DNA from 2 places in the Francisella uliginis genome. Region 2 is predicted to be linked to the other one. Evidence: riboswitches for the same ligand, from Rfam matches in the RefSeq annotation. Region 2 holds a riboswitch; the other holds the start of a gene.

Region 1 (3,296 bases), 160 kb from region 2:
AGAGGCTAGTAAGGTTATTAAAGCTTTGGAAAAGCGTATGCGTGCTCATGCAAAAGAGCTAGAGTTTGAAAAAGCAACCTTAATTAGAGATAAAATATCTGAAATAAAACAAAAGTTTATTAATTTATAACTCTTAAGAAGAAGTAATTATTATATTATGGCAATAGAAAGTAAATTAAAAAAAGATCGGCTTTTTTTGCGTTTTACTTGGGCAAGGTTAAGGAACTACTTGATCAGGGCAAAAAAAAGCTTATATTCATCGATTATACTTTGTGGTTTAATTGTGGGTGTTGATTTATATTTAGGTAATGTTGAGTTTGTAACTCAATCCTTACAAATTGGTTTTACCCTAGCAGTTATCTTATTTATATTTTTCTTTTTAATAACAAAGGATGACAACCCTGTTGATATTATTATTTCTGGTGCAGAAGGTGAAACTACAGTTTTAGATGAGTTAAAAAAATTAGATAATAATTTTGTATTGTTCAATAGAGTTGTTTTGCCGGATCAAAAATCTACTGTAGGAAATCGCGAATTAGACTTTATAGTAATATCACGTAAAGGTATATATATTGTTGAGGTGAAAAATAATCGTGGCTATATCCAAGTTGAGAATATGGCTGAAAGATGGCAAGTTTCAAAAACCTCGCAGAATAATAAAGTATATGCAAAAACTATAAAGAATCCAATCAGACAAACATTTGCTCAGAAAAAGGTATTGCAAACTTATTTGTATAAACAAAGAATCTATATAAAAGGTATACCAGTTGTGACCATTGTTATTTTTGCAAATGATGATGCTCAATTGAGTGAGAATTTTATTGCAGATGATGCAAACCAGGCAGTATTACCTTTAAAGAATTTATTACCGTTTATTAAAGCAAAAGAAGAATACTTGGAGAAAATTCCATCTCGCTCACGTAAGAAAATCATTAGAAAGCTTGAGAAAAAGTAATGCAAAATAACAGGCCTATAGGTGTCTTTGATTCTGGTATAGGAGGTTTAACTGTTGTTAAAAACCTAATGGAAATATTGCCTAATGAAAATATTATTTATTTTGGTGATATTGCAAGGATTCCCTATGGTACTAAGTCACGAGCAACTATTCAAAAGTTTGCAGCCCAAACAGCAAAATTTCTGATTGCACAAGAAGTTAAAGCTATAATAATAGCCTGTAACACAATATCAGCACTTGCTAAAGATATTGTTCAGGATATTGCTAGAGGTATCCCAGTTATCGATGTTATAAGTGCTGGAGTTAGCCTAGTTAATGATCTAGATACTGTAGGTGTTATTGCTACACCCGCAACAATAAATAGTAATGCATATGCATTGCAAATCCATAAAAATAATCCTGAAACAGAAGTTTATAGTACGCCTTGTGGGCTATTTGTGTCAATGATAGAAGAGGGGTTTGTTGAAGGGCAAATAGTTGAGTTAGTTGCAAAGCAGTACCTTGAGTATTTTAATGATAAAGATATTCAGGCACTTATTTTAGGTTGTACACATTATCCTATTATCAAACAAAGTATATCTGATATTTTAAGTGTTGATTTGATAGATCCTTCCCTGCAAGCTAGCAAGATTCTAAAGGAATTACTTATAGATAGTAGTATTTTAAATACATCTAAATTAGATCCAGAATATAGATTTTATGTTACAGATATCCCAGTTAAATTTAAAGTTGTGGGTGAGATGTTTTTACAAACACAGATGCAATATCTTGAAATAGTTAATTTAGACTTTTAATAAATTTTCATAGTTTTACCACTTACATTCTTGACATAGTCTTAGAGATAATATTTACTTTAGTCTTGAAGCACAGGGGTGCATAGTTTATTTAACTATGCTGAGAGGATTTTTTCTAACCCTTTGAACCTGGTCTAGTTAGTACTAGTGTAGGAAGTGTAATTTGATTTTGATTATAACTACTTATATCTATAGTTGTATCAATTATATTCTTAATACTCATCTACCTATACTAGTTTGAATTGATAAAATAGGAGATGAAAATGAATAACTCTAAAAATCAAGATATTCAAACTAATACAGAAAAATCAACGCTATCTATAGAGTATTTTAGTTCTGAGAAGTGTTATATTGAATATCCAAGTAAACCAATAAAAGTTCCATTTAGAAAGATTAAACAAACTGACACTAACATAAATGGAAATATTAATAAAAACCCTGATATCTTTATATATGATACTTCTGGTGAGTATTCTTCAGAAACTCCAGTTAATATAGAAAAAGGTTTAAGTAGGCATAGGCTAGAGTGGCTTGAGCAAAATAAAGATATAGATCAGTTAGATAGTTTCACTTCAGAATATACAAATTCTCAGTTTAAAGAAGAAAGGTTGAACTTTAAAAATAGACATATTCCTCTTAAGGCAAAGAAAGGTAAGAACGTATCACAGATGCATTATGCTAAAAAGGGTATCATAACACCTGAAATGTATTACGTTGCAATGAGGGAAAATATCCTAAGAGCAAATCTTCACCTTGATAGTGAGTATAAAAATCAACATCAAGGAATATCTTTTGGTGCAAACATTCAAAAAGAAATCACTCCAGAGTTTGTTCGAGATGAAATAGCAGCTGGTAGAGCCATTATTCCAGCAAATATTAACCATCCTGAGTTAGAGCCTATGATTATAGGTAGAAACTTTTTAGTCAAAGTTAATGCAAATATTGGTACATCAGCAGTGACATCATCAATGTTAGAAGAAGTTGAAAAAATGGTGATATCCATAAAGTGGGGTGCTGATACTGTAATGGACCTTTCAACAGGTAAGCATATTCATCAAACACGCGAGTGGATTATCAGAAACAGTCCAGTACCAATAGGTACAGTTCCAATTTATCAAGCCTTGGAGAAAGTTAATGGTAAAGTTGAAAATTTAACTTGGGAAATTTATCGAGATACATTGATTGAACAAGCTGAACAAGGCGTTAGTTATTTCACAATTCATGCTGGGGTTAGAAAAGCATTTGTAACATTAGCTAGTAATCGGATCACAGGCATTGTTTCACGAGGTGGATCAATCTTGGCTAAATGGTGCTTACATCATAATAAAGAAAACTTTTTATATACTCATTTTGAAGAGATTTGTGAGATTATGAAAGCATATGATATAAGTTTCTCACTTGGTGATGGGTTACGACCTGGGTCTATAAATGATGCAAATGATAGTGCTCAATTATCTGAGTTAAGAACTCTAGGAGAGTTAACTAAAGTTGCGTGGCAACATGATGTGCAAGTTATGATAGAAGGTCCTGGACATGTGCCAATGCAG
Region 2 (3,296 bases):
AATTATCTTTATCTAAACTAATAACCCCTGCTAACTCACAAGCGGCCTCAAAAAGCTTTGCTGTCTTACAATATATAACGTTAGTATAATCTTTCTCAGTAAGCTCAGAATTTCTCGCATTTAACAGCTGTAAAACCTCTCCTTCAGAAATTTTATTCGTTGCATCTGCCAATATTTGCATAATTTGCATATTATCCAAACCTACCATCATCTGAAAAGCTCTTGAGTATAGAAAATCACCTGTCAGAACACTGGCAGCATTACCAAAAACATTATTAGCGGTTTCTTTACCTCTACGTAGCTCTGAGTTATCTACAACATCATCATGTAGTAATGTTGCTGTATGTATAAACTCTATAATAGCAGCACAAGCTAAATGTTTATCACCTTGGTAGTTTAATGCTCTAGAAAAAAGCATAACTAAAAGTGGGCGTAACCTCTTACCACCACTATTTATGATATAGTGACTAATTTGATTAATAAGAACCACATCTGAGGAAAGAGAATCAATAATAAATTGGTTATTATTTTTTATATCATTCTCAATAAGAGTTTGAATATCTTTAAGCTTTTGCATTATAAAAAAAATAGATATTTAATTAGACTTAAGAATAAAGTAGCATAGCTTATTTATCAATATAATAATTGATCAAATATTACTTTTAATCATCCTCATCATCAGATTTTTTAAAATATTCTAATATTTTTTTATTTTGTGCCGTTAGTTTAGCATTATCTGAATTTGCGGCACTATTAAAGCCTTTAACAAATTCTTGAGAGTTTTTCTTATTAATCTTAATTAACTTCTTAAGATCTGACTTATATTTGGCAGCAATAATCATACCTACCACATAAGAATCTTGATCAGATATCTTATTATAGTCAGGTTTTTTATCTAGAATAGTATCATCAAATCCAGTAATAAAATCTTGTTTTGAAAGCTCTTTATCCATTGCTTTAAAACTTTTATGTGAAATTTTACCCAATGACTGACCTATTACATATGGGCTATATGAAACTTTAGTCTTAGTGTCTGCAAAAGTATTACTAAAAACCATGCATGCAAACAACAATAACAAATTCTTAAATGTATTTTTCATTATTATTTTAAAATTACTAGATATGAACTACCAAATATTTTAACATAAGCTCCAGTAAAGTTTACAGTTTGTTTTGGGCCTTCTTCAAAAGTAGCTTTGAAAATATATCTTTATAATATAAATATTGAAGTATCTGAATAAACACTAACACAAACATACTACAAGGGACTAGAAGTGACACAATAGGCCAGCTCAAGAAAATAGCACTATTTATATCACATAAAATATTAATCGCTAAAAGTCCTAAATAAAAAATGCTAAACCCCTGGGCATCTCTTTGAAGATAATTTTTACAAATCTGCGGAAGATAATAAATATTATAAATTACCCCACTTATTGATCCACACCATAATAAATATGTTTTATCCAATTTTACTATATTAATTATTAATACTATTAATAATAAAAATGCCAGAATTAATAAAGTATGTATAAATATCTTCTTTTCTCTTCTATCATTTAAAATTTGAAACTGTTGAACAGTTAAAAAAAACAATAAAATTATATCTACCAATACATATTGCCACTGTAAATTAAAACCAATTGCATAAATCAAATCTAATGCATTTGCAAATATCATCAAAGAGTGAGTCCAAAGACTAATTTCGAATGTCTTATGCTTAAACTGATTATGAATAGTCTGCGGCAGAAAATGTACGAAATAAAGAATTAATGATATATTTAATGTTATATAACCAAAATTTTCCAATGTTAATCTCCTATTATTTAATAAATAATAGAAGTTTGAGTGATTTACTTTTTAAAAGATATACCAAACAAACTCCCTACGCTAATATTAATTAGATCAGGTTCTAAGGGTTCTTCTCAGCTATTATTTAATAGCCCCCCTGCTGTCTCATTTACACAATATATCACAATTTCCGGCTATTTAATATATTCTCTAATCTAGCTTATTTCTAACTTATAGATTAATGCGTCATTATAACTACCATCATTTTTCTTATAATAGTTTTTACGCGTAGATATTTTTTTGAAACCAATTTTATTATAAAGCTTTAACGCATAATGATTACTAACATCAACTTCTAAAAAAACTTTAGATATCTTTTGCTTTAGCAAATATGTAAAAGATTGTTTAAGAACTTTATAGCCGAAACCTTTATTCTGATTAGATTTATCAACACAAACATATAAAAGCTCTGCTGTATCAAAAATACTATTAAAAATAGCTATTGCCCTTAATTTATCATTTTCAAATAAACCTAAAGTTAAATCATTCTCAATAGAATCTAGAATTTGTTGATCTGACCAACTAAACTCTCTATCTGAAAATCGTATAAGACTAATAACTGCATCAAAGTGAGATTTACCTAGACTTAAAATCCGCATACTCATATAGCTTTGCTAATATATGTTTTTTATTTTGTGTACTTAATAGATTACTACCTTCTAGAATAAAGTCTTTCTCAAAAAGGTTGATTTCATTAAGATCTGTCTGAAAATCAGTAGACTGAATTCTAAAAATACTTACTTTTGAATTAAAGAATAAATTATCTACAATATTATTTAAAAAATTAGTATTAAGGTCATTTTCAATAAATATATTTATGATCTTATTACTATCAATATTATTTGTATAAACTAATTCTCTACTAATTAGAGAATTTTGTTTAAGGTCAACGGTAATTTCTTCTAAATTAACATTACTATTCTCATTATCAGTTTGTAATTGATTAGACGATTTATATTGGGGTTTCAGCTCCCATATATCTAAATCAAAAATATCACTTAACTGATTCTCAAAACTCATTATTTTTTCTCTAATCTATCAACTAGTTTTTTAGGAAAAGAATATTCTTTTAGCTTAACAGACTTTCTAAGTCTATTAACCTCTGAAGGAGTAAGCTCTAATGTCTTACCTCTAGATATATATTTTGGCAAAATGATATCACCAAACCTAACTCTAGTTAATCTACTAACTGTTACTCCTATAGCTTCAAACATTCTTCTAACCTCTCGGTTCCGCCCTTCAGAAAGAGTCACATAGTACCAAAGATTAGCTCCTTCACCACCTGAGAATTTTATATGATTAAATTTAGCAACACCATCTTCTAGCTGGATACCTTCTTTAAGCTTTTTGATTGTATCTTCAGATAACTGTTCACCAAAAACTCTAACTGCATATTCTCTTTCTATCTCATATGATGGATGCATTAATCTATTAGCAAGATCTCC

The links. Region 2 has a riboswitch for thiamine pyrophosphate ahead of F7310_RS05780 (PQ-loop repeat-containing protein). Riboswitches for the same ligand answer to the same signal wherever they lie in the genome.
Region 1: another riboswitch for thiamine pyrophosphate. It lies ahead of thiC (phosphomethylpyrimidine synthase ThiC); the one in region 2 lies ahead of F7310_RS05780 (PQ-loop repeat-containing protein).

What each region holds. Positions count from the first base shown of each region.
Region 1 covers NZ_CP016796.1:1,391,117-1,394,412, reverse strand. Annotated here, with positions in the region: gene uvrB (excinuclease ABC subunit UvrB) at 1-130, shown strand, start outside; gene F7310_RS06575 (nuclease-related domain-containing protein) at 158-955, shown strand; gene murI (glutamate racemase) at 955-1,749, shown strand; TPP riboswitch at 1,814-1,922, shown strand; gene thiC (phosphomethylpyrimidine synthase ThiC) at 2,013-3,296, shown strand, end outside.
Region 2 covers NZ_CP016796.1:1,232,029-1,235,324, forward strand. Annotated here, with positions in the region: gene F7310_RS05770 (polyprenyl synthetase family protein) at 1-577, opposite strand, end outside; gene F7310_RS05775 (hypothetical protein) at 663-1,100, opposite strand; gene F7310_RS05780 (PQ-loop repeat-containing protein) at 1,162-1,809, opposite strand; TPP riboswitch at 1,865-1,960, opposite strand; gene F7310_RS05785 (GNAT family N-acetyltransferase) at 2,007-2,450, opposite strand; gene F7310_RS05790 (hypothetical protein) at 2,428-2,871, opposite strand; gene rluB (23S rRNA pseudouridine(2605) synthase RluB) at 2,871-3,296, opposite strand, start outside.